3 regions of the Priestia flexa genome follow, and region 1 is predicted to be linked to each of the others. Evidence: riboswitches for the same ligand, from Rfam matches in the RefSeq annotation. Region 1 holds a riboswitch; each other region holds the start of a gene.
The links. A riboswitch is a leader RNA that binds a small molecule or an ion and turns the genes downstream of it on or off. The one in region 1 is predicted to bind thiamine pyrophosphate.
Positions count from the first base shown of each region.

Region 2: another riboswitch for thiamine pyrophosphate. It lies ahead of LZP85_RS03215 (acetylornithine deacetylase); the one in region 1 lies ahead of tenI (thiazole tautomerase TenI).
Region 3: another riboswitch for thiamine pyrophosphate. It lies ahead of tenA (thiaminase II); the one in region 1 lies ahead of tenI (thiazole tautomerase TenI).

Region 1 is NZ_CP090431.1:311,849-315,118, forward strand. It holds gene LZP85_RS01635 (amino acid ABC transporter substrate-binding protein) at 1-278, opposite strand, end outside; gene LZP85_RS01640 (hypothetical protein) at 672-872, shown strand; TPP riboswitch at 957-1,055, shown strand; gene tenI (thiazole tautomerase TenI) at 1,136-1,762, shown strand; gene thiO (glycine oxidase ThiO) at 1,746-2,873, shown strand; gene thiS (sulfur carrier protein ThiS) at 2,870-3,073, shown strand; gene LZP85_RS01660 (thiazole synthase) at 3,079-3,270, shown strand, end outside.
Region 2 is NZ_CP090431.1:629,842-633,111, reverse strand. It holds gene tenA (thiaminase II) at 1-547, opposite strand, end outside; gene LZP85_RS03215 (acetylornithine deacetylase) at 547-1,824, opposite strand; TPP riboswitch at 1,932-2,034, opposite strand; gene LZP85_RS03210 (HAD family hydrolase) at 2,341-2,994, opposite strand.
Region 3 is NZ_CP090431.1:1,431,941-1,435,210, forward strand. It holds gene LZP85_RS07260 (aldehyde dehydrogenase) at 1-957, shown strand, start outside; gene tenA (thiaminase II) at 997-1,686, opposite strand; TPP riboswitch at 1,798-1,896, opposite strand; gene LZP85_RS07270 (sodium/glutamate symporter) at 2,292-3,270, shown strand, end outside.

The sequences.
Region 1 (3,270 bases):
TGTGTTTCTTTAAATTCAGCTTTCACGCCAAGACGTTTTGCAACTTCTTGTGCAATTTCAACGTCAAAGCCTGTTAGCTTATTAGCGTCGTCATGGAACGTAAATGGAGGATACGTACCTTCTGTTCCAATTGTCAGAACGCCATCCTCTTTTACTTTTTCGTATAAATCTTGATCACTTTTACTTGCGTTATTTGTTTCTTTGTCATTTGAGCCACAAGCTGCTAGGACAACTGTGAACGCTAATAAAAGGAATAAAAATGCAACTGATTTTTTCATTTTTTGTTAAACCCCCAGTAATTTGATAGGAATTATATTTCTTGATAGCGTAATTGATATTAAACAAGAAGAAGTTAAAAGTCAATAAAAAAACTTCTAATAGATAGTATGGCTTTTCTCAATGGGTTTATGTACTTTGTAGACCATCAGAAAAAGGGTGAAGACTAAAAAAGGAAGAGGGGGCTTAGCACATTTAAGATGATTAGTTTAAGGGTAAAAAGGAAAGGGAATAAGTAGATAGCCGATGATACTTTAACAAACGTGACGCTCTTCTCTTATCGTTTTTGGGACAATTGTTTTATTTTGATCAGATATTCCTTACTCATACTCGAAACTTGTTATAATAGAGAGAAGAGCATTGAAATTAGGATTTGAAAAGTGGAGATAAGTTTAATGAGAAAACGTGAAGTATGGAAATATATTTTATTGATTGTAACAATTGCGGGACAAGTCATTAGTTTTATCTTTTTAATGGTCAACAGTATAGCTGCTTTGTTATTCTACGGATTTTATATTTTAACATTTGCCATCTTACTGAGCTCATTTCTGTGGGAAGAGCATAGGGAAAAAGAAAAAGAGCTCGAAGATTATTAGCTCAATACATGAGAAAAACGGTCCAGTAGGTTGTAATCACTCACAAATATGTTATACTTCTAAATGAAAAGTGAAAATATTAGAAAAAATCACTAGGGGAGCCTTTATGGCTGAGACGAAAAATTCGGACCCTTTGAACCTGATCTGGTTTGTACCAGCGTAGGGAAGTGGATGAGCCATGTTTACATAATTAATGCATGCCAAACCACTCTACGTTGTAGAGTGGTTTTTTACGTTTATGTCGAAATAAAGGTGAGGATGCTATGGTACCCAAGTTACACGCTGTGTCAACAGGGAAACAGCCTCTTGAACAGCTTTTGAAAATTATCAGAGACATTGAACCATATGTAGGAGCTATCCATATTCGAGAAAAAGAGCGAACGGCACGAGAGTTAGAAGTGCTTATTGGAGACCTGAAAAAAGAAGTTCCGGCTTCAAAGCTAATTGTTAACGATCGAGTAGATGTAGCTTTTGCTGCTCAAGTCAAAGGTGTGCATTTGGCTTATCACAGTCTAAGTGCTCAAGGAGTAAAAGCACATTTTCAGCAATTGATTGTTGGTAAATCTGTACACAGCGTTAAAGAAGCAAAGGAAGCTGAACAATCAGGCGTCGACTATGTCATTTATGGTCATATCTATCCATCGCAATCAAAACTGGGTCAAACACCTCGGGGACTTGAACAGCTGAAACAAGTCGTTGATTCAGTGCAGATACCGGTAATTGCAATCGGGGGAGTTATGCCTTGCAATGTAAGAGAGGTATTGAGTACAGGGGCACATGGCGTCGCTGTCATGGCTGGTGTATTTAAAGATGAAAACCCGTTACAAGCGGCAAAGGAATACGGTGAACAACTACGAAAGTGGAGTGATACATATGGAGGCACATTATGATGCGCTCGTTATTGGTGGTGGAGTCATTGGAGCTTCAACCGCGTATCAGCTTTCTAAAATGGGGTATAAGGTAGCCATTTTGGAAAAAAATCAGATTGGTTGTGAAGCATCGGGAGCAGCTGCTGGAATATTAGGAGCACAAGCTGAAATTGATGAAGAAGGGCCTCTTTTGGAACTAGCCATTCGAAGTAGAGCACTTTTTCCGAATCTGGTAGCTGAATTAAAAGAAAAAACAAATATTGATGTTGAGCTCATTCAAAAAGGCTTGTTAAAAGTAGCAACAACTGAAGCTGAAGCAAACGTGCTACAAGACAAAGCGGAGCGCCACAGACGGTGGGATTCAGACGTTAGGTGGTTATCTCCTGACGCAGCAAGTGAAGCTGAACCGCTCTTAACCCCTGATACATACGGGGCGATTAGCATCCCAAAAGATGGACAGCTGATGCCAGCTAAGCTAACTCATGCTTTGGCACACGGAGCTTTATACCATCAAGCGGCAATTTATGAGAACTGTCATGTCCATCACTTTATATACGATAACAAAAAGGTAGTTGGCGTTCGGACATCAGCGGGCAACTTTTACAGCGACCAAGTGATGGTAAGTGCAGGTGCTTGGACAAAAGAGCTGGTGGCCGCTATTCATCCAAAGCATCTGTTTCCTATTAAAGGTGAGTGTATATCTCTCACGACGAATCAGCCAAGCATTCAAAAGACTATTTTTTTAGATGAAGGATTTTATATTGTTCCAAAAGCAGGAGGAAGAGTAGTGATTGGAGCTACAAAGCGCGCCCATGATTACACGAAGCACGTATCTGCAGAAGCTATTGAATTTCTAATTAGCAAAGCGATTTCTCTCGTTCCATCACTTGCAAATGCATCGTTTGAAAAAGCATGGGCAGGACTTCGTCCGCAAACCGTAGATGGGTGGCCGTATTTAGGACAGCACCCTGAGCTAGATAATGTTTACTTAGCTTGTGGGCACTACCGAAACGGTATTTTACTAAGTGCGATTACAGGGAAAATTATGGCGGAACAAATGATGGGTGAACATCCAAAACATTCCTTTTTTACGGCTTTTCGCTTACAAAGAGAAATGGAGGGAACGTATTGAACTTAATAATTAATGGGAAAAGCGTTGATATAGATTCCTCAATTCAGACGGTTTCTCAACTATTGGAATCAAGAGATTTACACGAGAAAGTGGTTATTGTCGAGTTAAATAAAAAAATTTTACAAAAGCAAGATCATGAAAAAGCGTTGCTATCAGAAGGCGATTTATTAGAGATTGTTTCATTTGTAGGAGGAGGATGAAAGTTATGTTGAAAATAGGAAAATATGAATTTGCATCTCGTTTGCTTTTAGGTACAGGGAAGTTTCCAGATTACACAACGCAGCGTCAAGCAGTGGAAGAATCAGAAACAGAAATTTTAACATTTGCAGTGAGAAGAATGGATATTTTTGATCAGTCTCAGCCTAACTTACTTGAAGCTCTTGATGTTAAAAGATTT
Region 2 (3,270 bases), 320 kb from region 1:
GCTGATCCATTAGATCAATGCACCAAATCGCAAGCTCACCAAATTCAGCTGAGCTGTACATGTGAATCCACTCACTATAAAGCTCATGAGCTGCTCCAGGCTGAGTGGAAAGCTCTTTGCCAATTTCCCAATAGCTCCACATGCACGGGAGCAGTGCGGCAACAAGCTCAGCTAGCGTTCCGTTTTGAGAAACGTGAAGCATATAGTGCGTGTAAGCAAGCGTTGTTGGCGCGGGCTCTGCTGTTTCTAGTTCTTCAGGAGTAATTAAAAAACGTTTTGCATATTGTCTATGTAGCTCCATCTCTTCGTTGATTGTTGAATGTAATAACGCTGCAAATTTCCCCATCGTTTGAACATCTGTTGCTTTTACTGCTCCAAGTGCAAATAGCTTCGCATAATCAATTAAATACACGTAATCTTGTACCATATAAAAGCGAAACTTCTCTTGCTCTAACGTCCCTTCTCCCATCCCCTTTACAAAGGGATGCTCATGCGTTTGCTTCCAAATAGGCTTTACTTTTTCATATAAACGTTCACTGAATCTCATTAGGCACTCTCCTTTTTTGTATGTAGCCACTCATAAATAAACTGAACCATCACTTTCGTGTAATCGAGTAATTGATCAACGGACAGCTTTTCATTAACAGCGTGTGCTTCCGTTAATTCGCCTGGGCCATAAATAGCTGTAGCTATACCTGCATCAGCTAGCCAGCCACCGTCCGTAACCGTTGGAGAGACGTTGACTTTCGCTTCTTTCATTGTCACTTCTCTATGAGCACTGACTAACGAGTGAACTGCTGGGTGATTTCTATCTACTTCAAATGCAGGGAAAATTTCACCTCTATCTTCAATCATTGATGTTCCTCCCCACTTAAACGTTGGGAGATTTTCTCTTAGCCACCGATCTGCTTTTGCAACCTGTAACAGATGGTCTTCTACTTCTTTCGCTACTTCTTCATACGATTCATTTGGATAATAATGAACGGTCACCCACAGCCTGCACTCATCTGCGATAAACGCTGCGTGGCGACCACCTTCAATAACCGCTGGATTGATTGTATTTGTTCCAGGCGGAAAGCCAGGGTAGCTTTTGACAACAGCCCAGTGGCGCTCTAACTCTTGTAGTGCACCAATTAATTTCGTCATTTTTTCAATTGCACTGGCTCCCAACAAACCGCCGCCGGCATGAATCATTTGTCTTCTTGTGGCATCATGATATGTTTGCTTACTTTTCACAGTTATCCACCCGGTAATGACTCCACCTTGACCTTGGATTTGCAAATCACTTGTATCAACCACAACCGCAAAGTCTGCGCTATATCCTCGCTTGCAGCATTCAAGGGTACCTGCTTCTCCAACCTCTTCACCGATAACTGACTGAAACACTAAATCACCAGGAAACTCCACTCCAGCTTCACGTAGAAGCTTAATAGCAAACAGCGCACCAGCGAGTCCGCCTTTCATATCGGCAGCGCCTCTCCCCGTAATAAATTCTTCACCGCACCTCGCTTGAAACGGATCAGCATTCCATCCTTCGTCTTCGTTAACAGCTGCAACATCAATATGTCCATTAATAATTAAGCTCTGGTACCCACTTCGATTTGTTCCCTTTAATGTTCCAACAACGTTAGGATCATTTGGATACACGTCCCACATATCTGTTTCAAAACCATAGCTTTCCAACAGCCGCGCAATATAGCTCTGCGCTTCTTTTGTATTACGTGCAGGTGGTGCTGGTGTTTTGTAAGATATGAGCTTGGTCAAAAGTTCAATAAGCTCATCTCGTTTGTCATCTACTTGCTTTACTACATCCGTAATATTCATGCCAATTCCCTCCTTCTAAACCACATAAAAAAGCGCTTCTTTTCATAGAAAAGAAGCGCTTGAATATACACATGTATCCCTCTTACATCACGTAAAAGTCATAGATGTAGCACACAATACCTCTTTCCTACGCTAGTATTACCTAGTTCAGGTTATAAGGGTTAAGACAAGCGTCTCTCTCAGCTTTGAAAAGCACCCCTAGTGGTTTGATAATGACTATTTTTTTGTAAAACTATCTGATTATTACCTCTATTAGTTGTACCACACTACCTTATATAGTTCAATACAATTTGCAGAATTCTAATTTGACCTTCAAAGCCACAATAGCGTTATGTTTAATTCTATCGGATGCCTACTAAGTATAGAAGACTAGGGACGAGCTATTCAGCTTAAAATCCCTCCTTTTCTATACTTACTTCTTTTGACAAGTTGGACAGTAATACAACCGCCTCATATTCCGTTCCCAAAAATACACTTAGAACCATAGAAAGTGGAGCTAATGCTAGCTCCACTTTTTTAATGACTTACCTGTTCAATTACTTCTTGCAACGACTTCTCTTTCATAGAGGCAATGCGTAAGTGATACGTTTCAAACGTCAAATGTGCAGAGAGACGATTCGGCACAATTACACATTGTAAACCCGCAGCAATCGCAGCTTTTGCACCGTTGGCTGAGTCTTCAAAAGCAATGGCTTCAGAAGGTTTTACGCCTAACTTTTCAACTGTTTGCTTATAAAGAGCTGGATCTGGCTTAACTTTTTCCACGTCGCCACGCGTTTGCATCACTTCGAAATGACCAAGGAGATCTAATTCCTTTAAAAACGACGTAACCCATGCACGGTCTGAACTGCTAGCTAAACCAATTTTCAGTCCTAATTCTTTCGCTTCTTTTAAATACTCAAGAACGCCTTCACGAGCTGCAAGCTGCTTCATTTTTTCTTGGTGACGCTTTAATGACTCTTTTGCAATTTCTTCCTTCGTTAATTCACGACCAAACTGCTCATATAAAAAGTCGTAAAGCGCTTTAGTATCCGTTCCTATATAAGACGCAAACTCTTCAATTTTCAAATGTACGCCACGAGGTTCTAGCATATCGCAGTATACTTCATACCAAACTGATTCTGTATCTACAATTAATCCATCAAAGTCAAACACAATTGCTTTAATCATCTTTCATACCGCCTTTATATCTCAATTCTAGTTAATATCCTATCACGTTCTTATGAGTAGAGCTACAAATGTATATTTCAGCTAGCACATCGACATATGGATATCATTTACATTTTTCTATTTCTTTACGCTCAACTTTTCTATTTCAGTTGATGAGCAAACAATACCCCCTATATAATTAAGGTACATTTTGAACTATAGGTTCATTTTATCGAACTGTATGTACAAAAAGTTTAGAGAGCATTTACTCTTTTCCATCTCTATAGAAGGAGGAAC
Region 3 (3,270 bases), 1.1 Mb from region 1:
CCGTCGGAACTGACGCCTAATGTTTCAAGGGTAATGGAAGAATTGCTTGCCAAAACGTTTGACCCTTCGTTTGTTACAGTTATAGAAGGAGCTGTGGAAACGACTCAAATCTTATTGAAGCAACCGCTGGATTATATTTTCTTTACAGGAAGCGTCAATGTTGGAAAAGTCATTATGCAAGAAGCAGGAAAGCAGCTCATTCCAGTCACGTTAGAGCTAGGAGGTAAGAGCCCTTGTATTGTGCATAGAGATGCAAATGTTGAACTTGCGGCTAAGCGCATCATGTTTGGTAAAAGTATGAATGCTGGTCAAACATGCGTTGCTCCAGACTACTTGTTAGTTCATAAAGACGTAAAGGTTCAGCTTATTGCACAGCTACAGAAAGCCGTAACGCAGTTTTATGGCGAAGATGCACTCACAAGCGGGCGTTATGGCAGAATTGTCAGTGAGAGACACTTCGATCGTTTAATTGAGTTTTTACAAGATGGAAAAGCTGTAATTGGCGGTAATTATAATGAAGAAACGCTCCAGATTGCTCCAACCGTCTTAGACGAAGTAAAATGGGATTCAAGCGTTATGCAAGACGAAATTTTCGGTCCAATTTTACCTCTTATTGAATATGAAAGTGTAGATGAGGTCGTAAGTGCAGTTCATCAAAAAGCAAAGCCGCTAGCTCTATATTTGTTTTCAGAAAGTGAAGAGGTTCAGCAGCAAATTATTAACACGGTTTCATTTGGGGGAGGGTGCATTAACGATACGATTATGCACCTGGCAACGCCGCACCTGCCATTTGGAGGAGTTGGAGAGAGTGGAATCGGTCAATATCACGGTGAGGCAAGCTTTAAAACGTTTTCACACTTTAAAAGCGTGCTGAAGCAAACAACAAAGTTTGATTTTGCCTTTAAGTATCCGTCTGATAACCAAAGTCTAAAAACGATTAAAAAGTTTTTGAAATAACGTCAAACGAAAGGGCTTCTTTATAAGAAGCCCTGTTTGTTATGAGTGCACGATGGTTTGAGATAGAGGCCATTGCTCTTGTTTGTAGGCCATGTCCCAAAATAGATACTCAAGTTCGCAACTTTTGATAAAATGCTCTTTCATACGTCTACGTTCCTCAGCTGAAGCTTTTTCTGCTAACTCATCTAATTTGTCACAAAACCATTTTGTCGTTTCTTTCATTTCTCCATTGGTATAAAAGGAAATCCATTCGTAAAAAGGGTGATCCGGTGTTAAGTTCACTTCGCTTGCAATGCGCTCGCCAATTTCAACGTATGTCCATGGACATGGCAGTAGCACAGCAATAATTTCACCTAGTGTCCCTGTATGTGCGACCGTCATCATGTGACTAATATAATGATTTGCTGTTGGTGCTAAGGGCTGATGCTTCATATCTTCATAACGAATGCCAGCTACTTTACAAAAATTATTATGAGGATGGACTTCACTATGTAAAACAATTGAAATACCGTTATTAAACACTTCCATTTCATCACGGGTACTACATTTTGTTAACGCCGCACCGTATATGCGAACAAAAGCAGTTAAATATTCATAATCCTGTGACACATAATGAATTAAAGCTTCTTTTGGAACTTTTCCTTCCTTAATACCTGCAACAAATGGATGTTGCAAGATGGCATCGTAAATGTAAGCTGCTTCTTTGCGTAATTGAGCTGAAAATGACAATTGATATTCCTCCCTAATTGAATCCACAAGGAACGCACTTATAAACGTAGGCAATAACAAAAAAACACCCCATTATATGGAGTGGTAAAGACAGTTGTTGGTGTATTACACGACAACGCCGTACCACTTTCCTACGCTGGTATAAGCCAGATCAGGTTCAAAGGGATCAAGATTCCTTGTCTCAGCCAAACGGCACCCCTAGTGGATTCTTTCATTTTATTCTTATTCAATTTAACATAAAAAAAAGAATTATACAAAAGTTTAGAAAGAATGGTTCAAAAGTAACGGAAAGTAGTAGTTTGAATAGTGATATTTTTTAAAAAATAAACGAGATAAATTACCTATGAAACTAGTAACTAAACGATTGAAGTAGTTAATGAAAAAATGAGAAAATTGTCACGAATCTTGTCGGAATGTGCAAAGGCTGTGCTATCATGCTATAATAATTGTAAGCTCGTTACGTTTAAACAAGCTCAATTAAAGAATTAAGCTACAAATTGAAGAGGTATTTAGCTGAAGCTAAATGGCCTTTTCAGTTTGCCTAGTTTAATATAAATTAGTCCTGTCAATTTAGTAGGAATTATATTTTTTAAGGAGGTTGTTTAATGAATCTATCAGCATGGGATTTATTTGTGGATCTTGGTTTCATCTCACTGTTATTAGTGGCTGGTACCATTATTCGAGCAAAGGTCAGGTGGGTACAAAACTTATTTTTACCTGCGAGTATTATTGCCGGAATATTGGGTTTAGCATTAGGGCCAAACGGTATTGGCCTCATTCCATTCACTGATCAAATTGGAACTTATCCAGGTATTCTAATCGCGGTTATTTTTGGTGCAATTCCAATTGCAACTCAAAGTGTAAAGTTTAAAGAAATAGCGGGTCGCGTAGGTAGTATGTGGTCGTATTCTCAAATGATTATGCTAGCAATGTGGGGCGTCGGTTTACTATTTTCATTGCTGCTATTAAATAACGTTTGGGGAGATTTAAACTTAGGATTTGGCTTGTTATTAGCAGCAGGATTTATCGGTGGACATGGAACAGCGGCTGCTGTCGGAGACGCGTTTGCAAAGCAAGGATGGGAAGAAGGGTTATCGCTAGCGATGACATCAGCAACAATTGGTGTTATTTGCTCAATCGTAGTAGGGTTGGCGTTCATTAAATATTATTCGAAAAAAGGTGAAACAAATTATCTTGCAAGATTTGAAGACTTACCACGAGAATTAAGAACAGGATTAATCCCCCCTGAAAAGCGCACTTCTACAAAAATGGATACGGTATCATCGATTGCTGTTGATCCACTTGTCTTACATGTGGCTTTAGTGACAATTATCGCATTAGGTGGCTACTATTTAAGTGAGCTAGGTCAAACGTTGTTGCCTTCAGTAACAATACCGGCTTTTTCACTAGCTTTTCTTGTAGGTTTAGCTATTAAAGGTATTATGAAGAAAACGAATAGCGATCAGTATATTAATGCAGATGTAATGAACAGAATTAGTGGAAGTGCAACAGACTTCTTAGTTGCGTTTGGTATTGCTTCTATTAGTTTATCAGCGGTAGCAAGCTATATTGTACCTTTTGCAC